DNA from 2 places in the Endozoicomonas sp. ALD068 genome. Region 1 is predicted to be linked to the other one. Evidence: predicted binding sites of a transcription regulator. Region 1 holds the regulator's gene; the other holds the start of a gene.

Region 1 (15,244 bases):
AAAGAATCTGGCTCAGGTCGCTACTCTGGATGCCGGACGCTGGTTCTCGGAGGCGTTCGCCGGTGAAAAGGTGCCAACACTTCTTGAAACACTGGCTTTGATCAAGAAACTGAAGCTGAGCCTGAATCTTGAGTTGAAGCCCAATCGCTGCGATTTAAAGCTTTTGGTTGAGGAGGTGGTTGCAGCCATAGAAGCAGCTGATTTCCCCGAGGATCAACTGTTGGTATCGAGCTTTAATCATAAACTGCTGGTTCTGTATCGGGCAAAAGCTGGCAGCAGGATTGGTTGTCTTTTCGAGTCGCTGCCTCGAAACTGGAAATACAAAGCCAGACAGGTTGGTGCCAGAACGATTCATCTGAATGGCAAAAAACTCAAAGAGAAAAACGCGCATGACATCAAAGCGGCAGGTTATGAGCTGTATTGCTATACCGTTAACGACAAGGATATGGCTGATCGACTAAGAGCCTGGGGTGTTGATGGCGTCTTTTCGGATAATCCTGCTTTAATCGCTTGACAGAGTGCCGGGCAGGCACTCGGTTGCGAATGAAGATTAGTGCTCTTCGTCTACTTCTCTCAAGTATTTGAATAGTTTTCTGAAAGCTGCGGGAGGTTTGTCCTGTAAAGCTTCCTTTTGAGCGTTACGTACCAGTTGTCGTATGTGTTGATGATCGGCTTCAGGGTATTTGTCGAGGTATTCGGTGAGCACCTCATGCCCCTCGTTTATCAACCGGTCACGCCAGCGCTCCAATTGATGAAAGCGACGGCTGTATTCCTCACTGGTGGAATCCAGGCTGTCGAGATATTTCTGGATGGGTTCCAGCTCCTGGTCTCGCATTAATTTGCCTATGAAGCCCAAGTGCCGTTTGCGGGCATTATTGCTTTTAATTCGCTTGCTCTCATCCAGCGCTTCCCTGAGGCGTTCATTCAGGGGCAGCTTGTCCAACATGGCTGGCTTCATATCCATCAGGCGGGCACCCATGGCCTTGAGCTCGTCCATATCGCGTTTGAGCTCGGATTTGCTGACGTAAATGATTTCTTCAGCGTCGTCTTCAAATGGGGAGAGGTCTTGATCTGACATGGTTCAGGTCTACTTAGAGAGATGCAGGCATTTTACTCCAGTTACGGATATTCAGCTATGAGTGTAGAAGGAAGGCTGCCAGACTTGTTTTGGGCCAATGGTGATAGTGCTTATGGTGAATGGTTTGTTTTTCTTTCGCTATGGGCATTTGTGGCTGGGCACGGCACAATAGGACTTACACGTATAATTCTGAAAGGCAGGAATTTCATGGGTGATAAAACCAACGCTGTACTGGATCCCCGCTCTGAAGAGGATCGCCTGAAGACCCTGGTCAGGGATATTCTGGCTGAAGCCCGACGTCAGGGCACAGATGCCTGTGAAGTCGGTGTCAGTCTCGATGCAGGTCTTTCGGTGGGCGTCAGAATGGGTGATGTTGAAACAGTGGAGTTTAACCGTGATCAGGGTTTCGGTATCACCGTTTATCAGGGGAAGAAAAAAGGATCAGCCAGTACTTCAGACAGTACACCTGAAGCCATCAGGGAGACGGTGAAGGCAGCTTGTGATATTGCTGGATATGCTTCGGAAGATCCCTGTGCCGGTCTTGCCGATGCAGAGTTAATGGCGACTGAACTGCCAGAGCTGGACCTTTATCACCCTTGGGGTGTTGGTGCAGAAGAGGCTATAGAGCTGGCTTTGAAGTGTGAGGAAGCTGGCAGATCGTTTAGTAGTAAAATCAAGAATTCTGACGGTGCCAATGTCGGTACTCATCAAGGCTGTCGTGTATATGGGAACAGTCACGGCTTTGTAGGCAGCTATATTTCCAGTCGTCATAGTCTGAGTTGTATATTGATTGGTGAAAAAGCCGGTGAAATGCAGAGAGATTATTGGTACACCGTCGCCCGTGATGGTAATGATCTTGAGTCTGCTGCGGATGTCGGTCGCAAGGCAGCGGAAAGAACGGTGGCCCGGCTGGGTGCCAGTAAAGTCCCTACGGGTCAGGTGCCCGTGCTGTTTGCAGCAGAAGTGGCTTCAGGCCTTGTGTCACACTTGTTGGAGAGTATCAGTGGTGGCAGCCTTTATCGTCGGGCTTCATTTCTGCTGGATCATCTGGGTAAGCAGATATTTCCTGACTGGGTGCGCATCCATGAGCAGCCATACCTGAAAAAAGCACTGGGTTCGGCCAGTTTTGATAATGACGGTTTGGCTACCCGGGCCAAGGATTTTATCTCTGATGGCGTTCTGGCCAGCTATCTCCTGAGTACTTATTCTGCCCGTAAGCTGGGCATGAAGAGTACGGCTAATGCCGGGGGTGTCAATAACCTGTTCCTTGACTGCAATGCAGGCGGCAGGGAAGAGTTATTGAAACAGATGGGAACGGGCTTGCTGGTGACCGAGTTGATGGGGCAGGGTGTGAATATTGTCACAGGTGATTACTCAAGAGGTGCGGGTGGCTATTGGGTTGAAAATGGCGAAATACAGCATCCTGTCTCTGAAGTGACTATCGCTGGAAACCTGAAAGATATGTTTATGAATATGGTGGCTGCAGGGAGTGATTATGATCGCAGAGGGAGTATTCAGACCGGTTCGATTCTGATCAGTGAGATGACTCTGGCGGGTGAGTGATAAGGGTTCAGCCTGTTATCTATTTGGCTGAGTATAAAAGCAGGTTAAATGAATGATAATCACATTTTTAAAGGTTTGAGATATATCCGGAACGAAAGAGGTCAACCTCATCTGGAAGCACAATATGAACATTATCGTCCAAATGCAGGGTGGCAATCAGAAGAGCACTTTTCTGATGGAACGTTGAGATTGTTGGGTATTCTTTGGAGTTTGATGGAAGGTATGGGGGTTCTGCTATTGGAAGAGCCAGAATTATCACTCCATAGTGCAGCAAACTCCCCTGATGATTGATCGAATTCAAAGAAAGACAAAAACAAGGAGAAGGCAAATCATCATAAGTACCCACAGTGAAGCAATACTGAATAATGAGGGTATTGATCCAAATAGTGTGATCATTTTGGAGCCCGGCAGAGAGGGTAGCCAGATCCGAACAGTCAGCAAAGCTGAAAATAAAGCACTGGAAGCGGGTTTGATAGTGAGTCAAGTGATACTGCCAAAAAACCGACCTGCAAATGTCCAGCAGCCAGGGTTTTGGGGATGACACCGCTGTATGTCGCTACTGAGGATCAGTTAAAGCTGTTTCAATGATAAAGAGTTAGCAGACAGACTGCAGTGTCAGCCATAAAACAAGGCCGCCAGTCCCAGAAAGGATAGGAATCCAACAACATCGGACACTGTCGTTAGTATTATGGTGCCAGCTAATGCGGGATCTATGTTCATGGATTTGAGAACAACGGGCAGGCTGGCACCGACAATAACGGCAGTGCTGAGATTGATGATCATAGCACAGGCGATCACCAGAGAAATGACCGGGTCATGAAACCATAAGTAGGCAATCAGGGAAACCAGAGCAGCCCAGAGTATGCCATTGAGAAACCCTGCCATTAATTCACGACTGAGCAGCCATCGAAGGTTGGTCCGACTGATCTGGCCCAGTGCCATGCCCCGAATCACCAGGGTCAGAGCCTGTCCGCCAGCATTGCCGCCCATTCCTGCAACAATGGGCATCAGGACAGCCAGGGCAACGACCTTGTCTATGGTAGCCTGAAACATACCTATGACAGAAGCGGCAATAAAGGCTGTTATCAGGTTGATACCCAGCCAGACTGCACGCCGACGGGCTGTCTTCAGTGCGGGAGCAAAGGTGTCTTCATCGTCATCCAGGCCTGCCATGCTCATCATGGAGTGTTCGGCTTCTTCCCGGATAACATCTACCACGTCGTCAATCGTAATGCGGCCTAGAAGCTGACCATGCTCCGAAACTACTGGTGCTGATACCAGATCCTGCCGTTCAAACAATTGCGCAACCTGGCTGTCTTCCATATCGGCAGCGATAGGTTTCAGATCGGTCTGCATTACTTCAAAAACTGTGGCTGAAGGGGATGTGGTCAGGAGAACGGATAAAGGCAATGCCCCAATGTATTCGTCTCTGCGGTTGACGACAAACAGACTGTCTGTCATCTCCGGAATATCCTTGTGACGCCTGAGGTAACGAAGCACAACATCAAGCGTACTGCTGGGTCGGATGGTGATGACATCAGTATTCATCAGTCCACCGGCTGTGTCTTCCGGATAAGAGAGAACGGCTTCTACCCGTTGCCGGTCCTGGCTGTCCATAGAATCCAGCACTTTTCGGGTGATGGCGTCGGGTAGCTGCTGTAGCAAGTCAGCTATGTCATCAACGTCCTGACCTTCGGTAATGACTTTGAGTTCTGCCACATTCATCCTGTCCAGGAAAAACTGCCGGACTTCGTCGCTCAGCTCCTGCAATACGTCGCCTTCCATCTCTCGATCGATCAGGCGCCAGAGAAGGCTGCGAAGTTTGGGAGGGGAAGATTCAAGCAGGTGTGCCGCATCCGGAGCCGGAAGACCATTCAGCATACGCCTGAGTTCAGGAGAAACACCGTGCTCAAGGGCTTCGTTGAGCTCCTGAAATGCCTTGTCTCCGATACTCAGTTGTAGCTGTTGAACCATAGATGCGTATCCGGTTTTTTTGGTAGAAGTGTCTGAGTATCGAACTTCTGTTCTTTTAACCATCAAGTCTGATAGTCAGACTCAGTCATTTCACATGTCATTCTTTGTTAGCTTTGCCGGGCTTTCAATCTCTGGCAAAGCTTTTCGAGAGACCAGTATAAACAGGGATTTAATGATGAAAAGGGTGACTACTCACCCTCTTCAAAAAAATCATTGATCAGATTGCACAGAGCCGAACAGGCCTCTTCTTCATCATGGCCTTCAAATGTCAAATCAAGGACAGAGCCTTTTCCAGCAGCCAGCATCATGACGGCCATGATACTTTTCCCATCCACTTCACGGCCGTTAAAGCTCACCTTCACCTGGCTGGCAAAAGCCGTCGTTGTAGAAACAAATTTGGATGCTGCCCGAGCATGTAAACCAAGTTTATTAATAATGGTGATCTGCTTCTGGATCATTATTTGGAAAGCTCCCGATGTCTGACCTGAACACAGTCAAAACGTTCTTTGAGCCACTCGCCCAGTTTTTCACTAATAAATACGGAACGGTGCTGCCCCCCGGTACATCCGATCGCAATCGTCATATAACTGCGCTGTCCGGATTCGAACCTTGGTAACCATTTTTCCACGAATGTGCTGAGATCTTCAAACATCTCATTCACCATGGGTTCTGATGCCAGAAAATCTTTAACTGGCTGATCCTGACCAGTGAAGGATCTTAAGGCTTCAACCCAGAAAGGATTAGGCAGACAGCGAACATCAAAGACGTAGTCGGCATCAACTGGCATACCGTGCTTGAAGCCAAAGGACTGAATCATCAGGGTCATACTTTTGCTGGTGGAGCCGCAGAGTCGTTGTCTTATCTGTTCTCTGATTTCATGGACAGACAGTGGCGAAGTGTCCAGCCTAATATCAGCTTCTTCAGCCAGTGGGGCCAGCAGTTTCTTTTCCAGATTAATGGCTTCTGTCAGGGAAACCTTGTCATTGCTCAGAGGATGGCGACGGCGTGTCGAACTATAGCGCTTCATCAGGGTGTTGCTGTCTGCGTCGAGAAAGATTACTTGACACTCAACCCCCTGTTTTTTCAACTTTTCCAACAATGTCGGGAAGCGTTCCAGAGAGCCGGGCACATTACGAACATCGAGGCTGACAGCCATACGGTGCGGTTCGACCAGGTTGCTTTTAAGATTGGTTGGCAGATCATTCAGCATGCTGGCAGGAAGGTTGTCTACACAGTAAAAACCCTCATCTTCAAGGGCGTGAAGGGCGGAGCTTTTGCCGGAGCCTGAACGTCCACTGATGATGACCAGCTTCATGGTGTGTCCTTCCCGATTGTTTGACTGTGTAAACAGGTCTCTCACCTGGTTCCGAGTGAGGCAAGTCTATCAAAACCTAATGAGATTAGAACCAGTCGCTTTCTTTTATTTCTAGCATAGTCCGGATATTTCTATTCCATGCAGTTTTGAAGGATAAATAGGCTTTGTAGTGACAAAAGTGAAGAAGAAAGGATTTCTGAGCAAGAAACATTTTGCCTGCTTCTGTTATCAGATCAGCAAGCAAAATATTTTTTATCTACAGTCGTTAAACGGGGGAACAGATGATGCTGTAAAGTGCCTCGGAATTTTCTGCCGCTCGCATCTGACTTAACAATACTTCTGATTGAAAGCGCTCAGCGACAGCCTGCAATATATTGAGATGTTCCTGAGTATTTTCTTCCGGAACAATAAGTGCGAACACCAGATCGACCGGCTGCTTGTCCACAGAGTCAAAATCTATGGGTTCAGACAGTTTGATCAGAAGTCCGGTAGGATGCTGACAAGCACTGGAGCGACAGTGAGGCAGGGCTATGCCTTTGCCCAAACCGGTGGTACCGAGTCGCTCTCTGTTAATCAGCTTGTTAAACAGATCCTTGGTTTTGATAGCGGGAACATGCTCATTGATGATTTCCGCAACAATTTCCAGGATTTTCTTTTTGCTGGCCCCCTGCACATCGCAGAGGGTGCGCCCGGGGGTTAGAATGTTTTCAATAATCATACAACGATCGATGCTTACAGGCGGCCGTTGGCACCCTGTAGCCGGTCAAGCGTTTTCTCTTTGTGTTTTACCAGTTGTCGATCCAGTTTGTCCGACATGTCATCAATGGCAGCGTACATATCTTCAGCCTCAGCGGTTGCATTAATATCCGCCCTACGAACATGTAGAGTCGCTTCCACTTTGTGCTTCAGTTTCTCAACACTCAGAGTGACCTGAACGTTTGTAATCTGATCAAAGTGGGCGGCAAGGCGGTCGAGTTTCTTGGTGACATAATCTTTCAGAGCCTCAGTCACCTCTACATGATGTCCACTGATGTTGACTTGCATGTAACGCTCTCCTGCTGATCCCGATTCTCGACATTGGACTGCCCCCGGGATTGTACGGGCAACCCTGATTGAAAGTCTATCACTGTCAATGACAGTTAGCGCTGTTCTGAGACAAAAAATCTATGGGGCGATTTGTGGTATAAGGGCTTGTTACCTCAATCGCTGAAGGCTCAGATAAGCTGCTTGCGTTCATTCGATGGCGGTATATTCATTGATTCACGATATTTGGCGATGGTTCTCCTGGCCACTTTGATCCCCTGGTCCCCCAGCAAGCCGGCGATTTTGTTATCACTCAGTGGTTTTTTAGGGTTTTCATCGGATACCAGTTTTTTAATCAAGGCTCTGATGGCTGTTGATGAGCACTCTCCACCAGTGGCTGTGCTGACATGGCTGGAGAAAAAGTATTTCAGCTCAAACACGCCTCTTGGAGTGTGCATGTATTTCTGTGTAGTGACCCTGGAAATAGTGGACTCGTGCATATCCACCGCCTGAGCAATGTCTGCCAACACCAGGGGCTTCATGGCCTGCTCACCCTGCTCCAGAAAATCTTTCTGAAATTCAACAATCTTGCCCGCTACTTTCAGTAAGGTTTCGTTACGACTTTGCAGGTTTTTCAGAAACCAGCGGGCTTCCTGCAGCTGGTTCTTCATAAAGACATTGTCACGACTGTTGTTGGCACGTTGCACCATTGAGGCGTAATTGTTGTTGATGCGAAGTCTGGGCAGGGATTCTGAGTTCAGTTCAACCGCCCAGCGGTCCCTGACTTTGGTGACCGAAATATCGGGGGTGACGTATTCCGTGTCCGCCTGGCCGATTTCTGATCCGGGCCTCGGGTTGAGGCTTTGAACAAGGCTAAGGGCTTCCCTCAGTTGATGTTCTTTGAGACGGGTACGCCGCATGATTTGGGCATAGTCACGACTACCCAGAGCCTGTAGATGATTCTGGATCAGCAGACGTGCTTCTTTCAGGAAGTGGGTTTCTTGTGGCAGTTGATTGAGTTGAACTTCGAGACATTCTTTCAGGTTGGCGCTGGCACAACCCACCGGATCAAAGTGAAGAATCCGTCGTTGCATGACCTGAAGTTCTTCAAACGCCAGTTCCTCTACCTGTTCCTGTAGCGAGAGATAAATTTCTTCCAGGGAGTGAGTGAGGTACCCGTCATTATTGATGGCTTCGATCACAGCCAGGCCCATCAGCCTGTCTCTGTCAGTCATGGGAGTCAGGTTTAACTGCCATTCCAGATAGTCCTGGAGGGACTCATTGGCCCGGGAGCGGGCAAAAGGATCATGTTCTTCATCGGTTGCAGCGGGCAGGCTGGAATAGACATCATCCCATCCGGAGTCAACGGGCAGGTCATTGGGTATGCTGTCAGCCCACTGGGGCTCTTCTGGTTCCGGGGGCTGTTCTGCTTTTTCATTGAAGTCAACAGGCTGTTCCCCTTCATCACCAGATGCAGGTGGTTCTTCAACGGACTCTTCAGACTCCAGCATCGGATTGGATTCAAGAACTTCCTGGATTTCCTGCTGAAGGTCCAGAGTGGAAAGTTGCAGAAGCCTTATGGCCTGCTGCAGCTGAGGTGTCATGGTCAGCTGCTGGCCCATTTTTAGCTGTAAGGATGGCTTCATAGGCAACTGTATACCTTTACTTCGGTGTCTGCACTGAGGGTGCCAGATTTGATGCCATCAGCGCCTGACAGTTATATCTCAGTGTCTGCTCATTATTTTGATTGGGCTACTCTCCATGTCACTGGGATTATAATCACATCTGAAGCTTCGGGAAAGTGATTCATCAAGTCAGCCATGCAACATTCAGAACAAGAGTATGAAAATAAATCAGCTCAACATCTTTGCCCGCTTCTTTCGCGAGACCAGTCAAGAGATGATCAGAGACTGAACTGATGCCCGAGATAAACGTCACGAACCTTTTGATTAGCCAGGACAGTCTGACTATCACCCTCGGCAATAATAGTGCCTTCGCTGACAATGTAGGCCTTCTCGCAGATATCCAGTGTCTCCCGGACATTGTGGTCGGTAATCAGGACTCCGATGTCCCGGGCTTTCAGGTGCGTGATAATGGCCTTGATGTCACCAACAGAAATGGGGTCAACACCGGCAAAAGGTTCATCGAGCAGAATAAATTTTGGGTCAGTGCAAAGAGCTCGGGCAATTTCTACCCTGCGCTTTTCACCACCGGAAAGGCTCATACCCGGATTGTCCCTGATATGATTGATATTAAACTCTTCCAGCAATGACTCCATTTTTGCGATGCGATCTTTCCGGGAAAGGTCGGAACGGGTTTCCAATATCGAGAGCAGGTTATCGGTGACCGTCAATTTCCTGAAAATAGAAACTTCCTGTGGCAGATAACCTACGCCAGCTCTGGCCCGGCCATGCATAGGTTCGTGAGTTAAACTCTGGCCACTAAGGTCAACCTGTCCACCGTCTGCTTTTACGAGACCTACAATCATGTAGAAGCAGGTAGTTTTACCTGCCCCGTTGGGGCCAAGAAGTCCGACAATTTGACCACTGTCGACAGCCAGAGATACATCTTTGACGACCTGTCTGCCTTTGTAGCTTTTACTGAGATGTTCTGCCTTAAGCGTTGCCATCCGGAGTTTGTCTTCCTGTTTAAAAGTTAGCTGTCGTTTTTCTGGCAGCCCTTTCAAGCCTGTTCAGTCGTTGAGCAGTGAGTGTAATGGGATATGAGTACTACTGCTTGCTCTCAGGTTTGGGTTGGTAAATCATTTTGACCCGACCATCCGGGTTGCTTTTGTTCTCACTGCCCTTGGCATTCACGGTCTGCTTGGTCAGGTCATAATCAATGCGTTCACCTGTGAAGGTATCACCCTTCTGGGTCAACTGCGCCTGCTTGATCAGTTGGATCTTATCGCCAGCCACCTGATAATCGATAGTATGACCCCAGGCTTTCAGAATGCCCTGATCATCAGGTTGCTGTTCTTCGTAGTAAGCTCTTTCCTTGTCGCCTTCTGCCACAATTTTTTTAACTTCCTGCTGGACGGAATAGATGGTCACCTTGTCTCCGGTAATTCGGGTGGTGCCCTGAATCATCACAACATTGCCTTTATAGATGGATACACCTTTCTTGTTATCGATATCGGCGGTGTTGGACTCGATCTCAATAGGCTTCTGCCGGTCAGATGGCAATGCTTGTGCCATGACTGGAAGCAGAACCGTGGCCCCCAGCATCAGGTAATATTCGACCCCTCTGCGACGACTCTTTCTGTCTGGCCGCTCATTTGGATCAAGGCGCTTGGCCTGTTCATGGCTTTGGCTCATGAAATCCTCTTACCCTAGACTTGAGTTTAACCAGACTCTCCTTGAAGAAAGCCTCCATACCAATGGCGCGCGTACGTCCAGTGTCGTTGGTGATCAGTACCGGTCGATCAGTGACTGCCAGATCCTTTTCAGAGTATATGGTCATGAAATCAGTGTCTATTCGAACCTTACTACCATTGCCGAGGTTCGTCTGGGTCATCACCACATCATCCCAGAGCTCTATATCCTCGCTGCCGGGCAACAGTTTGCCATAGAGGGCGTCGGCCACCATGGGTTTTCCGGGGGTATTGAAATTCTCCAGATGAGGGGTTTGCAGCAACGTTGTGTCATTGTGCGGGTAATGGGTGATACTGTCTGAGACCAGTATGTAATCCAGTTCGCCCTCTTTGTTGTACTGGGTGACCCTGGTGTCAATGAAATAGTAGTCAGCGTTCTCACGAACCAGAGGCTGTTTTTTCTGAACCCCAACATGGAGTTTGCTGTCATAAGCCCAATAGCCAACGCCGACCATTATCAGCATCAGAAAAGCAATCATTATCAGGTTCCGATTGGGCATCAGATCATTGGCTCCGGGTCACAATCTGGTCAGAGTCTGCAAAGGCAGATACCGACAAAAGAAGGCCATTCAGGAAAATGATGCCCGGTTTGTGCAGTCGGCAGCATTTTCGCAGCAAATGAATTCAGTTTACCATGATTTTATTTGATCATCAGGGGCTGCAGACGAATGTTTTCAAATACTAGACACTCGCTGTCGGCCTTACGTAAGAAGAGTTGAACGGTAGTGCTTTCTTGTCGTCAAAGAAACGCTTGAATGGAAAGGTATCGCTGTAATGGTGGAAAACTATCACAGCGATATTTTGGGTATTTTAACTCTCTATTTCAGGTAACTGGCCAGCATGTCATCCAGCTTGCCTTTGGCTTTAAGAATGAAATCACAAAATTCTCTGGCTGCACCTTCGCCGCCACGATTAGTAGTGATAGCAGGTGAGTGTTCACGAACGTAGTAGTGCCCGTTAGGAACGCTGCAGCCAAAACCAACCTGTCGAATGGCTGGAAGATCTGGCAGATCGTCTCCGATGTAGGCCACTTCATCCAGGCTAAGACCTTGCCCTTCTTCCTGAAGCAATTCTTTCAGAGCGACAAACTTGTCTTCGCGGCCCTGATAGAGAAAATCTACGCCCAGGTCGGAGGCTCGTTTTTCAACAAATACGGATCGACGGCCGGTGATGATGGCCGTTTTTACACCCGACTGCTTGAGCATTTTCAGGCCATGACCGTCGAGAGTATTGAATATTTTCATTGATTCGCCATGCTCACCAAACAACAGTTTGCCGTCAGTGAGAACACCATCGACATCAAAAACAGCCAAACGAACCCTGGCGGCGGCAGATTGTAGTGAAGAACTGATCATACAACGCCCGCCTTCAGTAGGTCGTGCATATTAATGGCACCGATCAGTTCATTGTCATCATCAACACAGATCAGAGCATTGATTTTCCGGTCATCCATAATCTTCAGGGCTTCAGCCGCAAGAATCTCGGGGTGGATGGTTTTGCAGTGGCTGGTCATCACTTCATCAATCAGTGTGGATTTGGGGTCGACGCCCTTGTCCAGAGCCCGACGCAGGTCACCATCGGTGAAAATGCCAATGACATGGCGTTTGTTATCGACAATGGCGGTCATGCCCAGGCCTTTGCGAGTAACTTCCAGCAGGGCTTCGCTCATTGGTGTGCCCAGGGGAACTTCTGGTACCCGTCTGCCAATGTGCATGATGTCTTTTACTTTCAGAAGCAGTCGTTTACCTAAAGAGCCACCAGGGTGAGAGAAAGCAAAGTCTTCTGCAGTAAACCCGCGGGCTTCCAGCAGGGCAATGGCCAGTGCGTCGCCCATTACCAGGGCTGTGGTCGTGCTCGAGGTAGGCGCGAGATCCAGAGGACATGCTTCTTTTTCCACCCCGGTGTTGAGATGGGCTTCAGCATCTTTCGCCAGTGTTGAATTCGGGTTGCCGGTCATGCTGATCAGGGGGGTGCCCAGTCTTTTCAGCAGGGGCAATAGAGTAATGACTTCGCTGGTTTCGCCAGAATTGGAAAGAGCCAGAACCACGTCTTCATGGGTGACCATTCCCATATCACCATGGCTGGCTTCCCCGGGGTGTACAAAGTAGGCAGGGGTGCCGGTGCTGGCGAGGGTTGCAGCAAGCTTGCGGGCAATATGTCCCGACTTGCCCATGCCAACGACAATAATCCGGCCACGGCATTCAAGCATAACACGGCAGGCATTGGCAAAACTGCTGTCGATCCTGTCTATCAGGCTCTGAACAGCTTCCAGTTCCATGGTAACGGTGCGGCGACCAATTGAGATGAACGGCTCGTCAGTAGTCATATTACGTACAGATTAGTTGTGACACGGCTATTCTATAGTGCCTTTCGCCACAGTAACAGTTCGGGATTTCTGCATTAAAACCTGTGCACTATGATCAGTTCCTCCTGATTCCGATACTATAGACCTTATCGCAACCGCACGACCGCATGGATGCAGGAGCAGTTGCCGTGCAGGATAGTCTTAACACGGGCTAAAATGGAGAAGCCCGGGAGGCAGAGCTGACCGGTCAGCCCTGCCTGAAAAAGTCAGTGCTGAATGAATAACCAGGCACCATAGAGAAAGTATATTGAGAGCAGCGCAATGCCTGTCATTCTGCCCAAATGTCGAGGTTTCCTGCCAATCACGCAGACCAGGGTCAACAATATTGTCATGCCCAGCATAACAGGATAATCCCGCAGGATAACTGCCTGATCCAGTGCTCCGGGAGCTACCAGTCCGGGCATGGAGAGAACCGCCAGAAGGTTAAACGTGTTTGAGCCGATCACATTACCCAGGGCAATATCATGATGGCCTTTCAGAGCGCTGGTGATGGATGCGGCCAGCTCTGGCAGACTGGTGCCAATGGCAACAATCGTCAACCCGATCACAAGGTCGCTGATGCCCATGGCCTTAGCAATCTCGGTGGCCCCCCATACCAGTAGCTGTGAGCTGCCCAGCAACAGTAAAAGACCAGAACCCAGCATAAACCAGGCTTTTGCTGAGGACAGCTCTGGAATGTCTTCATCTTCCACCACTGCCTCATCCGGGTGTTGTTTCTGCCAGTGGATCATCAGGTAAAGGGTAATGACGAGGCCTGCCAGCAGAATCAAACCATCTATTCGACCCAGATAACCATTGGCAATGCAGAGACCGGAAATAATAGTTATCACCAACAGAAGGGGAATTTCTCTCTTGGTCAGAGCCGCTTTAACAGGCAGGGGGGCTATCAGGGCAGTAACACCCAGAACCAGGCCGATGTTGGCGATGTTTGAACCCATGGCATTGCCCACGGCCAGTCCCGGGAATCCTTGCAGTGCAGCCGATAGAGAGACCAGAATTTCAGGTGCAGAGGTGCCTATGGAGACCACTGTCAGGCCGATTAACATTCTTGAGACGTTCAGATTGCTGGCCGTAGCAGCGGCACCGGCAACAAAACGGTCTGCACTCCAGGTCAGGATAATGAAACCCACCAGGATGGCAGCAAGGGCAATGAGCATAGGATAAATTCTCTTCTCTAATTCAGGATGATTGGCTGAGATACTTTTTTTTTTACCTTGGAAGCGGCAAGATGATTTTATTCAGTCATTATTGTGTGAAAAAACCATTATCAGAAAGGGAGCAGTCATTCTCGGAACGGATCGGTTCATATAGCATTGTTCTGCCAGTACGGACTCTAGATAAAAAAGCCCAGTCTAAGTCTGTTGATAGTGAAAAGATAGTAAAAAGCCGGTAAAGAAGCTGTTTGGATGCAGTGATACTGATAAGGATACGTTCCCACAGTTCAAAAGGTAGCTGAAAGTCGCCATAATTAGATGCGGGTTGGTGGTAAGCTACCAGGGGACGGCGGTTGCTACTGAGTGCAGTCCACACATAGACAAGGAATAGCCTTCCAATGACAAAGGCAAGTGATAACTTTATTGAGATCCGTGGTTTGACGTTTCATCGAGGCGATCGAACGATTTTCAAGAATGTTGATATCGCCATTCCCAGAGGAAAGGTGGTGGGTATTATGGGGCCATCGGGTACTGGTAAAACGACGTTATTACGTTTGATCGGACGTCAGCTTCGCCCTGACTCCGGACAGATCTTTGTGGATGGCCAGAATCTCGATCTGCTCTCCCGTGAAGAGTTGTTTCGTACCCGTCGTAAGATGGGCATGCTTTTTCAGAGTGGTGCGCTTTTTACCGATTTGTCGGTGTTTGAAAATGTTGCCTTTCCTCTGCGCATTCATACCAGACTGGCTGAGCCGATGATTCGGGATATTGTCTTTATGAAGCTGGAGGCGGTAGGGCTAAGGGGGGCCTGGTCGTTGATGCCGGCAGAACTGTCAGGTGGAATGAACCGTCGTGTGGCACTGGCCAGAGCCATTGCACTGGATCCGGCTATGGTGATGTACGACGAGCCTTTTGTAGGGCAGGATCCTATAGCCATGGGTGTGCTGGTAAAATTGATCAGAATGTTGAACGAAGCACTGAATATTACCAGTATTGTGGTATCACACGATCTTCATGAAACAGCGTCAATCTCCGACTACCTCTACCTGATAGCCGATGGTGAAGTTATTGGCCAGGGTGAGCCGAAGCGTCTTATGAATTCCAATGATTCCCGGGTTAAACAGTTTATGAACGGACTATCTGATGGTCCTGTGCCATTCCATTATCCGGCACCGGATTATAAAGAAGTATTGCTGGGTGGGGAGACCGGATGAGCACAGGTATTCTTGACAGATTATCGCAGCTCGGCCGTTTTGGGTTGGATCAGATTCAATCCATGGGCCGGGCAGGCATTTTTCTGGTACTGGCTATTTTCTCCCGAGCCGGTTTCAGTAACCGATTCTCCTTGTTGATTCAGCAGTTATACAGTGTCGGTGTCATGTCGCTGATTATTGTTACC
Region 2 (15,244 bases), 3.5 Mb from region 1:
ATGCCGGCCTTGTCCCAGGAGACAAAGCGCTGCAGCTGAAGCATGGTGCGATCCAGCAGAAAACCGATAAACCCGATGACGATAACGGCCACCATAATCCGGGCCAGAGAGTTGGAGCTGCCATTCTGGAACTCATCCCAGACGAACTTTCCAAGACCGGGGTTCTGAGCCAGCATTTCCGCAGCGATCAGAACCATCCAGGCAACCCCTAACGACAATCTCATGCCGGTGAAAATCATCGGTATGGAAGCGGGCAGAACAATTTTCTGCACATGCTTCAGGGCTGGCAGTCTCAGCACACGGCTGACATTCACCAGATCCTTCTCAATAGAAGAAACGCCCACTGAAGTGTTGATTACCATGGGCCACAGACAACAGAGCGTGACGGTAATCATGGAATTTAAAAAGGACTTGGCTACCAAAGGGTCAGGACTGACATACACAGCACTGACGACCATGGTCACCAAAGGTAGCCAAGCCAGGGGAGAAACCGGTTTAAAAATCTGAATAACAGGATTCACTGCCGCATTCAGGGTTTTATTCAGTCCTATGGCAATCCCCAGGGGTATGGCGATGACTGCTGCCAGGACAAATCCACTCAGCACAGTGATAAGGCTGGTGAAGATCTGGTCCAGAAACGTTTCTTTACCGGTGTAGGCACGAATTTTGGGTACGTAATCCGGGTCCTTGGCCAGTCTGGCTTCGATACGCTTCTCTTGTCGCTCATAGAAGGCCTGCTCTTTGAATCGTTCGGCGCTGTGTTCTTCATAGAGCGACCCCATTTGCTCCCAGACTGCCGAGGGTCCGGGAAATTGGCCCAGTGATGTATCAATTTTGCTGGCGACCCCTGACCAAATCATCAGAAAGACCAGGATGCCGGCAAAAGGAATCAACAGGGTTTTAAAGGTTATTATTATTGTTGTTTTAAGATTTTCAGAAATAATTGGCTTGTTAGTATTGTTATTGGCCAACGCAGTTTCAGTTGTCATGTTGGTTCTCTCCCCCAAACAGCCTTGAGCGGAAAATTCAGCCCATCCCAGAACATAAAACAGTGCACAAATCGTGATGGGGCTGTATTTTCAAAATCATCAGCCCGAGCTTGAATGGATCAACCACAAGGCTGATCCATTCACAACAAAATCAAATCTTGTCGCCCTGCTTCAGACCAATACTGAACTTGTTGATGTACTCATTAGGCTTCTTGCCGTTGTAGACGATGCCGTCAATAAAGTGGGTCTGTGGATTTCTGAACCCGTCTTCTTCTGCAAAGTTCGGGAAGTCGCTAACCTTGGCCAATTTGTCTTCGATCAGGGACCTGGCAGCTGCTTCATAGATATCCGGGCGATAAACTTTCTTGGCAATGTCGACGTACCAGGAATCGGGTTTATCTTCAGAAATCTGTCCCCAGCGACGCATCTGGGTCAGATACCAGATCGCATCAGAGTAGTAGGGATAAGTAGCGTTGTAACGGAAGAAGACGTTGAAATCAGGTACTTCACGTTTGTCACCTTTCTCATATTCGAAAGTACCGGTCATGCTGTTGGCAATCACGTCGTAGTCAGCACCTACATAATTGGACTGGGAAAGTATTTTCACAGCCTCAGGACGGTTGGCGTTGTTGTTTTCATCCAACCATTTGGCAGCACGGATCAGTGCGCGAGTCAGACGAATAGTGGTGTTGGGGTATTTTTCGGCAAAGGCTTTGGTAATACCGAACACTTTCTCCGGATTGTCTTTCCAGATCTCGTAATCCGTAACAACAGGAACACCGATGTTTTTGAAGACAGCCTGCTGGTTCCAGGGCTCACCTACACAGTAACCATAGATAGTGCCCGCCTCCATAGTGGCTGGCATCTGAGGTGGCGGAGTCACCGATAGCAGTGCGTCAGCATTAATCTGACCTGAGGTATCCCCCTTGTGCGGAGCATAATATCCGGGGTGAATGCCACCCGCTGCTAACCAATATCTTAATTCATAGTTGTGTGTGGAGACCGGGAAGACCATACCCATGTTGAATGGTTTGCCGTCGTCTTTGTACTTTTCAACAACGGGTTTCAGAGCATCCGCCTTGATGGGATGCTGAGGCTTGCCGTCTGCCCGCTTGGGAATATTCGGTTTCATCTGTTTCCAGATTTCATTGGAAACAGTGATACCATTACCGTTCAGATCCATGGAAAACGGAGTGATGATTTCCGCTTTTGTACCATAACCCATGGTCGCAGCAATAGGCTGACCGGCCAGCATGTGCGCGCCATCGAGCCGTCCATCGATGACACCATCGAGCAATACTTTCCAGTTTGCCTGAGCTTCTATGGTGACGTACAAGCCTTCATCTTCGAAGTAGCCTTTTTCGTACGCAATGGCTATAGGTGCCATGTCCGTCAGTTTGATAAAACCAAACCTCAGTTCTTCTTTTTCTGGATAACCCAACTCGGCATTTGCCTGCATTGACACAAGACCACTGACGCTAATCAGGGCACTCATTGCCACCGACTTAAAGGGTCTGAACCACTTCATTTGTCACTCCAAATATCTCTACTGATAGCTCACTGCCCTGCTACCTAAAGATTTATTATTCTGCACCGCCCCCTGAAATGCCTTTTCGGCTCTGGCTCATACATCGCTCCATCACCTTGTCGTCACGCATTTCAGGGGTTCGGTACATCCATGTAAAAAAAAAGGCGCCCACCGCTACCTGGAAATTTTTCCGGATAGCGATGAGCGCCTTTGCTCTCTTTCACAACGTCTTTGTTGCGAATGCCTGCTCCTGCCGCCCTTGGCAGGAACATTTTTTATTGTTGTAGCTGAGTTAAAGCATTCTTCGTGCCAACTAATTTCGGCCTCTAACTCTGATCTTTTTTCAATTTTGTTTCATTTTTATTTCGGTTTGGTGCACGACACTGAAATTGCGCACCAACAACGAGCAATCTTCCGATCATGACGCTTTTTCTTCCAGCATGTTGAAAACATCAATAACATTTCTGGCCACAGCTGCCAGAGTTTGACCGTTATCCATAGCCATCTTTCTTAACTTTTTATAAGCCCGGTCTTCACTGATCCCCTGTCTGGACATCAGCAACCCCTTAGCCTTGTCCAGTAGCTTTCGATCTTCCAGACGACTCCGGGTCCGCTCCAGCTCATCTTTCAATGACTGGTATTCCTGAAAACGGGCAACGGCCACATCAATAATGGTTTTGAGGCGCTGAGGCTGCAGATCAGCCACGATATAGGCATTAACGCCGGATCGTGTGGCTTGCTGGACGATGTTGTCAGTGGTTTGCTCAACAAACATTACGACAGGGAGTGGAGAGGTCTTATTGATCAGAGCCAGCTTTTCCAGAAGTGAGGGGGCAGGCTTATCCAGACCAATCACCAGAATATCGGGCGAGAGGTCGGGCACAAGGGTCAGCAGGTCCTCATTCTGCCCCTGTCGTTTAATGACTTGGTAGCCAAACTCATTCAGTGCCTGGTTTAAAACAGACAGTCGAGCCGAACGGTCTCCAATCAACAACACTGAATCCATAGCCTGTAACACTCTATATCCCTGAAAAGATAACTATTCACAGGCTATTTTTAAGCAAGGGCTGTACCAGAGCAATGAGGAACGGGTTTAGCATTCAGAATCAGCCAGCTGTTCCGGAAACGAAATCGATGCAAATGCCTGATGCCTGGCCAATTGGATGTGTCAGACTTCTACCATCCGGAGCTCTTTGGGCATGCTAAAAACAATATTCTCTTGTTCCCCTTCCAGTTCTTCGGGCTCTTCGGCGCCTAATTCAATCAACCGATTGATGACACCTTTTACCAGCACTTCAGGGGCTGAAGCGCCTGCGGTAATGCCCAGACTCTGTCTGCCTTCCAACCATTCAGGCTGAATATCCTGGGCTCCGTCAACAAGATATGCTGATGCGCCTGTTCTTTCGGCTAATTCTCTAAGGCGGTTGGAGTTGGAACTGTTCACCGAACCTACCACAAAGACTGCATCGCATTCAGATGACAGAGCCCTCACGGCATCTTGACGATTTTGAGTGGCGTAGCAGATATCGTCTTTGCGCGGCCCATTAATTTCAGGGAACTTGGCCCTCAGTGCATCAATCACCCTGGCGGTATCATCCATAGACAGTGTCGTCTGTGTAACATAAGCAAGATGTTTCGGATCTTTCACTGTCAGTTTCCGAACATCGTCTTCTGTTTCGACGAGGTACATCTTCCCGCCTTTAGAGTCGTCGTACTGGCCCATGGTACCTTCCACCTCAGGGTGACCATCGTGACCAATCAGAATACACTCCATACTATCCCGAGAGTAACGCACAACTTCCATATGGACTTTTTTGACCAGAGGACAAGAGGCATCAAAGACTTTCAAACCACGACGGGCAGCCTCTGCTTCGACTGCTTTGGAAACACCGTGAGCACTGAAAATAACAATAGAATCATCCGGTATCTGATGGAGCTCCTCGACAAATATGGCACCACGCTGTTTGAGGTTTTCTACCACAAACTTGTTGTGAACGACTTCGTGACGCACATAAATAGGAGGCTCAAAAACATCCAGAGCCCGGTTTACGATGTCGATAGCCCGGTCAACGCCTGCACAGAATCCCCGGGGATTTGCCAGCCTGATTTTCATGCCTCTGCGCTCTTGTCTGGTGTATGAATCGCTTGAGTGATATTCAGAACCTTCACTTCAAACAACAGTTCTTTACCCGCCAGTGGATGATTAAAGTCCACTTCAACATGGCTCTCTGTCAAACCGGTAATGACGCCAGCCAGCTCAGAGTTGGCGGCATCAGCAAAAGAAACGACTAAACCTACCTGCAACTCCATATCATCAGAGAATGTGTCTCTGGTAAACTCCCTGATGTTCTCGGGATTAGGCATACCAAAAGCACCGACGGGTGGGATTCTGAAGCTGCCCTGGTCACCCTCGGACAAGCCATAAATCACCTGCTCAAAACCCTGAGGCAGGTTCCCATCCCCCACGACAAATGTAGCAGGCTGGCCATCAAAATTACTGTCTACCACCTGCCCGTCTTCCAGTTTCAGGGCAAAGTGCAGTGTTACCTGCCTTCCCGGTCCTACCACAACATCAGACATTGTTTTTCTATACCCGCTTTCGAAAAATCCATTCATACACAGACAACGATTGCCGCCATCTTAAAGACTCCAGGTGCCCCGTAGTCCAGCATAATTTCAGCTATGACTGTTATGCTGAGGCCGGAAGATATCCAGAACCAACATGGCTGCACCGGAGGTTATGGCCATATCCGCCAGGTTGAAGGACGGGAAATACCAACCGTCATGATACACCAGCAGAAAATCCACGACGTAACCATTCATGATCCGATCATAAAGATTGCCCAGTGCACCTCCCAGTATCAGAGCCATTGAGCAGGCCTGCCAACTTTCTTCTCTCTTCATTCGGGCAAGCCAGATGACCAACATCAGGCTGACGACGGATGCTACCCCCACAAAAAGCCACCGTTGCCAGCCACCCTGATCACTCAGAAAACTGAATGCGGCGCCAGTATTATAGGCCAGAGTCAGCGAGAAAAAGGAAGGAATGACAGGCACCTGCTCATAAAGGTATAAGCTGTCCACAATGCGATGCTTGACCACCTGATCCAGAATCAGAACCACTCCACTTATCCACAACCAGTGGAGCATTCCCCAGGATTTTTTTCTCATACTGTTGAGGCCCTTTTAATCTGTTTTAGTGAGTCCCAGTTAAATCTTATGCCGAGTCGTATAAATGTCGATATGGTTACAAACCGAAATAGAAGATAAAGCTCTATGTCTATAACCGGAGAAGGTGACTTTTCCTTGTCCGTCTGACTGTTCATGCAGTCAAAAAATAGAGCAACAGTGAATGAAAAAAATGCCCGAACGCTATCGGGCATCTCTGATTCATGACGATCAATCAGGCAAACCTTCTGACCTCACCTTCACCGTCAACATTTTCAACACAACGCCCGCAGAGTGAAGTGTGTGCTTCAATAGTTCCAACGTCTTCACGACGGTGCCAGCAACGATCACACTTCTCATGCACTGACTTGCGAACAGCAACCTTCAAACCCTCAACTTCGGTATCCACAGCCTTCACAGCTTCAGGCAGAGGCTTGAGTTCAGCCTTGGAAGTAATCAGGACAAAGCGCAGTTCATCGCCTAGTTTGCCCAGCTTTTCCAACAGCTCATCACTGGCAAACAAGGTCACTTCTGCTTCCAATCCGCCACCGATCACACTTTCTTTACGAGCATCTTCAAGCGCCTTATTGACGGCGTGTTTTACGGCCATGACAGAGTTCCAGTAATCTGCACCCAATTCATCACCTTCCAGGCTTTTCAGGTCTTCATACCAGGTTTCCAGCAGAACAGACTTGCTGCGCGAGCCAGGAATGGACTGCCAGATCTCATCGGCCGTAAAGCTGGTGATGGGAGCAATCCACCGGGCAAAGGCTTCAACAATATGGAACATAGCCGTCTGACAGCTGCGACGCGCCAGACTATCTGACCGGGTTGTATACTGACGATCCTTGATGATGTCCAGATAGAAACCACCCAAATCCAGAGAGCAGAAATTATGAACTTTCTGGTAAACATTAAGGAAGTTATAGCTGTCATAGGCGTCAATGACTTCCTTCTGCAGACCCATGGCACGGCCAACGGCCCAGCGATCAAGAGACAGCATATCATCCCAGGCTACACTGTCGGTTTCAGGGTTGAAGCCGTTTAGGTTAGACAGCAGGAAACGAGCCGTATTACGAATACGACGATAGCTGTCTGCCGTGCGCTTGAGGATTTCATCAGACACGGTCATTTCTGCGGTGTAGTCTGTTGCAGACACCCAGAGACGTAAAATATCTGCACCCAGTGACTTGAATACCTTCTGGGGGGCGATAACATTGCCCAAAGACTTGGACATCTTGCGACCATTGGCATCCACCGTGAAGCCATGGGTCAGAAGCTGCTTGTAGGGTGGCACACCTTTAGTAGCAATGCCGGTCTTCAGGGAAGACTGAAACCAGCCACGGTGCTGGTCAGATCCTTCTACATAGATATCTGCAGGGGACTGCAAATCTTCGCGACGATCCAACACAGAGTAGTGGGTGACACCGGAGTCAAACCATACATCCAGAGTGTCTGTCACCTTCACATAGTGCTCAGCATCTTCTGCTGATAACAGATCAGCAGGCTCCAGATCAAACCAGGCATCCATACCTTTCTGCTCGACTTTCAAGGCCACTTTTTCAATGAGTGCAGAGGTATCAGGATGCAACTCTTCGGTTTCCTTGTGAATAAACAGAGCAATGGGCACACCCCAGGTACGCTGACGAGAGATACACCAGTCAGGGCTCTGGCCCAGCATGGACTCCATACGGTTACGACCCCAGTCTGGAGTGAACCTGACATTATCCAGAGATTTCATGGCTGTGTTTAGCAGGCCTTCTTTTTCCATACTGATAAACCATTGCGGTGTAGCACGGAAAATCAGGGGCGTTTTGGTTCTCCAGCAGTGTGGATAGCTGTGCACCATTTTGGCCTGAGCCAAAAGACGACCATTTTCTTCTAACGTTTCAACAACCTTTGGATCAACCTTGTAAACATGCTCTCCGGCAAAACGTTCAACATGACTGCGATAGAGACCGGCATCATCCAGATAGTTCAGTGTGCCAATGCCGTACTTTTTACCAACGTTAAAGTCATCGACACCATGGTCAGGTGCAGTATGTACAGAGCCGGTACCGGCGTCGGTGGTGACATGATCACCCAGAATCAGGGGGATTTCACGATGATAGAATGGATGGGCTACTTTTTTGCCTTCAAGCCGGGCTCCCAGACTACGGGCAATGATAGTGTAGTCTTCAATACCGTAGCGTTGCATGGCAGACTCAACCAACTGTTCGCCCAGAATCAGTCGTGCAGGCTGACCGTTGACCTGACACTGAATCAGTGCATAACCCAATTCTGCACCCAGTGTTACTGCCTGGGAGGATGGCAGAGTCCATGGCGTTGTGGTCCAGATAACAACGGCTACTTCGCCTTCACCCTGCTCATTACCTTTGCCATCATTGTCAAAATCAAAAGCAGACAGTAGATCAGCTTCGTCCAGAGCGGCGTAACGCACATCAACCTGGGTAGAGGTTTTTTCCTGGTATTCCACTTCAGCCTCAGCCAATGCAGACCCCCCAACCACACTCCAATAAACAGGCTTATAACCTTTCACCAGATGACCGTTGTCGGCTATTTTACCCAAGGCCCGGATAATGTCGGCTTCGGTCTGGAAGTCCATGGTCAGGTAAGGCTTATCCCAGCTACCCAGGATGCCCATGCGTTTGAAATCTTCACGCTGACCATTGACCTGCTTGGCGGCATACTCCCGGCACTTGGCACGGAAGGTTTTAAAATCAACCTTATCGCCCGCCTTGCCCAACATGCCTTCCACTTTATGTTCAATCGGCAGGCCGTGGCAGTCCCAGCCCGGCACGTAGGGAGCATCAAAACCGCTCAGGGTTTTGGACTTGATGATCATGTCCTTAATGATTTTATTGACCGCGTGACCGATATGGATGTCGCCATTGGCATAAGGAGGGCCATCATGCAGAATGAACTTGTCACGACCTTCGGACACCTTGCGAATCTCTTCGTAAAGCGCTTCGTCGTACCAGCGCTTGAGCATTTCAGGCTCACGCTTGGCCAGATTTCCACGCATTGGGAAATCAGTCTCCGGCAAGTTCAATGTATGCTTATAGTCGGTCATAGTTGGATCTCATCATCACACGTCTTGCGGGCCAGACAAACAGGCCCAAAGCTCGTCATCCCAAACTGTTTCAAGAAACTCGCCCGGAAGTTCCAGACGATGTTTCTCAGCAATCTTCTCACAAGCTGTTTTTCTGAGTATTCGTGAAACAGCTTTTTTGAATCCGGCTCATTGATGAAAGAAGCTTCTTGCGGCTTCCACATCATCAGCAATCGCTGCCTTGAGAGCATCCAGCGATTCAAACTTTTTCTCACTGCGGATCTTCTTGATAAATTCTACCCGCAGGGTGTGGCCATACAGGTCACCCTGATAGTCCAGAAGGTGCACTTCCAGCATGGCACGGGTGGCATTCACGGTTGGCCTGACACCCAGGTTAGCCACCGCATCATAGCTTCGGCCATCGAACCATGCCCTGACTGCAAACACTCCCTGTATAGGCAGTGTCCGCCTGCAGACACGTATATTCGCAGTTGGAAAGCCCAACTGCCTGCCCAACTGCTGGCCTTTTGTAACACGCCCCATCATGGTGAAGGGACGTCCTAACAATTTCTCTGCCGCATCCAGACTCACACTCGCCAACTGCTCACGAATCCGGGTACTGCTGATACGGTCCATATCCATAGATACCGTTCGGGTGTCGCACACCTCGAACCCGAATTGATCGCCCATCTTTCTCAGGTGCGCAAAATTTCCCTGCCGCTTCAATCCGTAACGGAAATCATCTCCCACTATCAGATAGCGTATATCCAGTCCATCCACCAGCACCTTCATAACAAAATCATCCGGTGTCAGGTTTTGCAGTTTCTGATTGAAAGGCAGGCACAGTACCTGATCTACACCGGCTTCTTCCAGAAGTGTCAGTTTCTCTCTCAGGTTAGTCAGTCTTGCCGGTGCCTGATCGCCCTGAAAATATTCCCGGGGCTGAGGTTCAAAAGTGATCACACAAATCCTGACATCCAACTCGAAAGCTTGCTGCCGCAGTGTCTCCAGGATAGTCCGGTGTCCAAGATGAACACCATCAAAATTACCAATAGTCGCAACACAGGCGCGATGCTCCGGTCTGATATTGTGCATTCCGCGAATCAACTGCATTAGGCGGTCTATTCTCTGTTAGGCTGGCAAAGGCAGGGATTATATCTCAGGAGCGTTTTGTACTTAAGAGCCATGTTCATCAAATCACCGCTCTTTTTTCCCGGGTTGAATCTGTCGCCCGGAAAAGTACTGAAAGGAAGCCTGACAGACAGTAAAAAACTGCCCGCCAGACACTGCTCATTAATGCCTGAAGTGAACAGGGCGCAAACCGACAACCAGTAAGGCCGTTGCGTAAACAGCAAGCCCGGCAGCAACCACTTTCGCCATTTCAAACACTCGCTGCCAGAGCGTTGCATCCAGCCACCAGGCAGCGTCACCCGCCATCCAGAGCAGTAGCACCGCCATTGCGAGATTGGCAAAGATCAGTCGCCCGCAGAACGACCACCACCCCGATTCAGGAGTGAATACACCGGAACGCTTTAACCCCCAGAACAATAGTCCGGCATTCAGGAAAGCAGACAGGGTAGTAGCCAGGGCCAGACCCGCATGTTTAAGCCAGAAAACCAACATCAGATTAAAAGCCATATTGGCCACCATCGCAATGATGGCAATCTTGACCGGAGTTTTGGTGTCCTGACGGGCAAAGTAGCCGGGTGCAAGCACCTTGATCAGCATAAAAGCAATCAATCCCAGGGAATAAGCCCGAAGACTCATACCCGCCATAATAACGTCCCGGTTCTGCATCTCACCGTAGTCGAACAATGTTGCCAACAGAGGCTCTGACAGAATGAACAGCGCAATGCCCGCCGGAACGCCAATCAACAGGACAAGACGAATTGCCCAGTCCAGGGTTTTGGAAAACTGATCTCCGTGGTCATCAGCATGCTTGCGAGAGAGGCTTGGAAGAATCACTGTGGCAATAGCAATACCGAAAACACCCAGCGGCAGTTCAGACAAACGGTCTGAGTAATAAAGCCAGGAGACACTCCCGGTTTCCAGAAAAGACGCCAGCACCGTATCCAGTAATAAGTTGACCTGACTGACAGACACCCCAAACAACGCTGGAATCATCAGTTTCATGATACGCCTTACACCCTCATGCTTATGTCCCCACCCGGGAGCTGGCAGCAAGCGAATCTGCAATAAAAAAGGAATTTGCAATAACAACTGTGACACGCCGGCAATCACCACACCCCAGGCCAGAGCCATGACAGGCTCATCAAACCATTGCGACAGCAATACAGTAGAGCCAATCATGCTGAGATTCAGCAGAACCGGGGTAAACGCAGGTACTGCAAAGCGGTTGTAACTATTCAGAATGGAGCCCGCCAGAGCCGTCAGCGAGATCAACAGAAGATAGGGAAAGGTAATCCTCAACATCTCCTGAGCCAACAACAGTTTTTCGGGATAATCCATAAAACCCGGAGCAAACAGGCGGATTAACAGGGGAGAGGCCAACATGCAGACCAGGGTCACCAACAGCAGCAAACCTGCCAGAGTGCCACTGACCCGACTGATCAGATAGCGCACCTCATCAAAGCTGCGTTTAGTACGATACTCTGACAACACCGGCACAAATGCCTGGGAGAAAGCCCCCTCAGCAAACAGTCGACGAAGAAAATTTGGAATCTTGAAGGCAACAAAAAACGCATCTGCTGACGATGTGGAACCAAAATACCCAGCAATAACCACATCTCTGGCCAACCCCAAAATCCGGGAAAGCATGGTCATTATGCCCACGACCAGGCTCGACCTCAGCAAACTGGGTGATTTATCCTCAGCTTCACTCTTCTGAGGACTGTCTGATAAGTTTTCTGTGGACATTCAGGTCGCTCAAACGATCAAAAACCGATAATAGTACTGAGTTGTCAAAGTTATTAACAGCCTCACCATTCGGGTTTGCACGCCATAGCGCCAGGAAGCCTTATTGACAACCCTTGTCCAAATAGGCATGATTCCGCGACTTGACTGTATGGGTATGGCACTGGTGAGACCCTTGCCCGGGGGATTCATTTGTGACGCGGCAAACACCATACTCCCAACAGGGTGCCCGAAGCAGCCCTGTTTAAAAACAGTGCAAATGGTTAATTAAGATTCTTAGGAGCACCACAAATGGCTAACTCTCCATCCGCCAAGAAGCGCGCCCGTCAGGCTGAGAAGCGTCGTACTCACAATGCTTCCCTGCGCTCCATGGTTCGCACTTCCATCAAAAAAGTAGTTCGCGCCATCGAAGCCAAAGACGTTGAACTGGCTAAAACTGAATACACTGCGGCTGTTCCAGTGATCGACCGCATGGCCGACAAAGGCATCATCCACAAAAACAAGGCTGCTCGCCACAAGAGCCGCCTGAATGCACAGATCAAAGCTCTGTCTGCATAATTGCCAGCCCTTGCATAGCAAGGGCATAACAAAAAGGCCGGTTTTCACCGGCTTTTTTTATGCCTTTACAAATTGAAACTTAAAATTCACAACTATACTTCCGCATTATTTCTTCCTACCCCCTCTCAACGAGGACCTTAACCATGCGGCATTTTTATTCGTTAATCTTACTCGCTTTCACCAGTCTGGCAGCAACGTTCTCTTACGCGACGCCAGCCCTACCTCCGGAAATCACTCTGGTGCTCTGTGCCCCCAAAGGCACAACGACCGATTTAATTACCGAGATGGGGATAGCCAGATTTGACTACAAAATAAATCCCGTCAAGGCTGCCGCACTCGTGCAAAAGACGATATCCGACCACCCTTTGCATCCCAAGGTCGTTTGCACCGGCGAAATTTCAAAAATCATGGAGAAAGTCAAAATTGGCAGCCAGCCTGCTGCAAACGACAACGATCAGGAAGCCTTCCGGAAGATCGCGGACGCTGTTGCGAAGACTGAAAAGTCGTCCAACTTGTTCCGCAAAGGGGATCATGAGTTTTATTACCGCACCGTCTCCCCGGAGAATTCAAAAGAGATCCTGATGGAACCCGGAAAGGCTCAGGCTCTCTATCAAAAAGATTCCGGCATACCTAACGCTGGAATCAGTGATTATATGAACAGAAATAGCGGCACGCTTCTCCTGCTTCCACCTCTGGTATTCGCCGCAAGTGGTGCTTCTGAATACACCATTTACTACATCCTGGCACTCGGCCTGGGAATTTCGTTCCAGCAAACAGGCATCTGGAATTCACTCACCATTCTGGCGCTGAATACCGCCGGCATTGCCGCCCAGGCAGGTCTGCTCTTTCAACAAAACAAAGGGGGCGAGTTTCAAGATGAGTGGGACACCAATGGTTATTCCGCAGAGGCAGTTAAAGAAGAGTATGAGAAGCTACGTGCTTCGGAGGCAGATTATAACACGGTGGCAACAACCTCATGGGCTATTCTGACCCAGCAGGTTGCAGCCACTGCATTTACATTCAGCGCTATCAAATTGGCAGCGGCCAAATATCTGAGCATGGGCACAACACAGGCACTGGGCGTTTCATTTGGTCAGGCAGCGTTTAACATCATCTTCGAAAGCATAACAGGCTACCCGCTGGAAGATTGCATCCCTATTTTCAAATACGATAAAAATTACAGCGCCATCAGCGCCAGAAACTGGCCTTACTACGGCAAGAAATTTGTCGCCACTAATTTTTTCATGATTCACTGGGCCGCCAAACATTCAGGATTTATTGCTCGAAAAACCGCTTGGCTTGGTGGGCATCTGGGAAGAGCAGCATCCTTTTTGTGGAAAAAGAAACAGGATTGACAATAATTATACCGGTGTCCATGAAACCGGGATCAGATCATAAAGACGAATACCTCAATGAGTTGCGATCTGATCCCATACCTGACTCAATGCCCAGCAAGCACCATATTATCTCGATGCAAAAGCTCGGGCTCACCTGAATAACCTAACAACTCACCAATCTGGTGACTGGGTTTGCCCATGATCTTCCGGGCATCATCAGCCCCGTAATTGATCAAGCCACGGGCCACTTCCTGACCCGACTCATCAATGCAGGCCACCATCTCGCCCCGAAGGAAGTGACCTTCTACAGCCTTTACCCCCACGGCAAGAAGACTTTTGCCCTGGTTTTTAAGCACATTAACGGCACCCGCATCCAGAACCAGCTTTCCTGAAGTTTGCATGTGCCCCTGCAACCACTGCTTGCGAGCAGCCAATCGCTCATGATCCGGAGTGAGCAAGGTCCCCAAAGCTTCCTGTTCAAAAAGGCGAGTGATGACACTCTCAATCTTGCCGCCCACAATAACCGTTGCCGCACCAGATGCCGCCGCCTGACGAGCCGCCCGAAGCTTGGTTTGCATGCCACCGCGCCCCAAACGACCACTGCCACCACCTGCCATAACATCCAGGGACGAATCAAAGGCCCTGGCCTCACTCACCAGTCTCGCCCTGGGGTCTTTACGAGGATCGGCAGTATACAAACCTTCCTGATCCGTCAGAATCACCAGGATATCGGCCTCCACCAGGTTGGCCACCAGAGCACCGAGAGTATCGTTATCACCAAAGCGAATCTCATCGGTCACAACGGTATCGTTCTCATTAACGACGGGAACCACATCCATATCAAGCAGTGTTCTCAAGGCGCTGCGAGCATTCAGATAGCGTTGACGATTACTGTGGTCCGCATGGGTCAGTAACACCTGAGCCGGCTGGATACCATGCCTCTGAAAGCTGCTCTCCCAGGTTTGAACGAGTCGCGTTTGCCCCACGGCAGCCGCAGCCTGAAGCTCGTTCAGAGCGGTCGGTCGCTCCTTTTGTCCAAGCTTTTCCATGCCAGCCGCGACAGCTCCGGATGACACCAGAACCAGCTCAACACCTTGCTTACGCAGTTCGCACAACTCATCGACCCAGCCATCTATCTGATCAATAGCCAGACCACGCCCTTCATCCGTTAACAGGGCGCTACCTATTTTGACCACCCAGCGTCGGGCTGTTTTCAGCCTGCTACGCTCACTCATGTTGCTCTCCTGCACTTTCTCCTGCACTCGCTCCTGAACCTGAGAAGGCTGTCGTGCAGTGCTTCGCTAATACTGAGTTATAAAGTGGTTCAGCTTTGCTCGCCAGTTTTGCCACAGCCTCTAAGGTGCGTAGAAGACTTCAACATCATCATCGTCGTCGTCATGATCATCATCGTCCCGAGCCGCTTTTTCAGCTTTTCTGGCAAGACGCTGCTGCCTCCTCTCTTCCGCCAGCTCACGCATACGCCCTCTGGCTTCGTGCTCCAGCTTCTGACGGGCCTCTGCTTCCTGAGCAGCCAGTTCAGCATCTTCGCTCTCCTGAAGATTACGCTCTTCAATGTAAGACATCAGATCCTGGGCCAACTTTTCTGTACCCCGGGAAGAGATTGCGGAAATCTTGTAAACAGGTCCTTCCCAGCCCAGCTCTGCAATCACCCGATCACAGATCTCCTGCTGTTGCTCTTCGGGCAACAAATCCAGCTTGTTCAGCACCAGCCAGCGCT

Evidence for each region. The regulator sigma-54, encoded in region 1, starts transcription at its own class of promoters, with help from an activator protein. The targets are predictions, from matches to a motif close to TGGCACNNNNNTTGCTNT.
Region 2: the regulator sigma-54 is predicted to act here: its motif matches at 3,575-3,592, upstream of ACO6V5_RS11500 (ANTAR domain-containing response regulator).

Annotation. Positions count from the first base shown of each region.
Region 1 covers NZ_JBLYNU010000004.1:6,868,987-6,884,230, forward strand. Annotated here, with positions in the region: gene ACO6V5_RS24780 (glycerophosphoryl diester phosphodiesterase) at 1-514, shown strand, start outside; gene yjgA (ribosome biogenesis factor YjgA) at 551-1,078, opposite strand; gene pmbA (metalloprotease PmbA) at 1,286-2,641, shown strand; gene ACO6V5_RS24795 (AAA family ATPase) at 2,690-2,932, shown strand; gene ACO6V5_RS24800 (hypothetical protein) at 2,925-3,182, shown strand; gene mgtE (magnesium transporter) at 3,257-4,615, opposite strand; gene ACO6V5_RS24810 (HPr family phosphocarrier protein) at 4,804-5,073, opposite strand; gene rapZ (RNase adapter RapZ) at 5,073-5,930, opposite strand; gene ACO6V5_RS24820 (PTS sugar transporter subunit IIA) at 6,196-6,648, opposite strand; gene hpf (ribosome hibernation-promoting factor, HPF/YfiA family) at 6,663-6,974, opposite strand; gene ACO6V5_RS24830 (RNA polymerase factor sigma-54) at 7,145-8,599, opposite strand; gene lptB (LPS export ABC transporter ATP-binding protein) at 8,857-9,582, opposite strand; gene lptA (lipopolysaccharide transport periplasmic protein LptA) at 9,683-10,270, opposite strand; gene lptC (LPS export ABC transporter periplasmic protein LptC) at 10,254-10,826, opposite strand; gene ACO6V5_RS24850 (KdsC family phosphatase) at 11,145-11,678, opposite strand; gene ACO6V5_RS24855 (KpsF/GutQ family sugar-phosphate isomerase) at 11,678-12,652, opposite strand; gene ACO6V5_RS24860 (calcium/sodium antiporter) at 12,898-13,848, opposite strand; gene ACO6V5_RS24865 (ATP-binding cassette domain-containing protein) at 14,244-15,059, shown strand; gene mlaE (lipid asymmetry maintenance ABC transporter permease subunit MlaE) at 15,056-15,244, shown strand, end outside.
Region 2 covers NZ_JBLYNU010000004.1:3,319,910-3,335,153, forward strand. Annotated here, with positions in the region: gene ACO6V5_RS11490 (ABC transporter permease) at 1-989, opposite strand, end outside; gene ACO6V5_RS11495 (CmpA/NrtA family ABC transporter substrate-binding protein) at 1,141-2,484, opposite strand; gene ACO6V5_RS11500 (ANTAR domain-containing response regulator) at 2,936-3,508, opposite strand; gene ispH (4-hydroxy-3-methylbut-2-enyl diphosphate reductase) at 3,686-4,630, opposite strand; gene ACO6V5_RS11510 (FKBP-type peptidyl-prolyl cis-trans isomerase) at 4,627-5,097, opposite strand; gene lspA (signal peptidase II) at 5,194-5,688, opposite strand; gene ileS (isoleucine--tRNA ligase) at 5,921-8,758, opposite strand; gene ribF (bifunctional riboflavin kinase/FAD synthetase) at 8,927-9,850, opposite strand; gene murJ (murein biosynthesis integral membrane protein MurJ) at 10,031-11,614, opposite strand; gene rpsT (30S ribosomal protein S20) at 11,903-12,169, shown strand; gene ACO6V5_RS11540 (hypothetical protein) at 12,313-13,524, shown strand; gene proB (glutamate 5-kinase) at 13,611-14,741, opposite strand; gene cgtA (Obg family GTPase CgtA) at 14,862-15,244, opposite strand, start outside.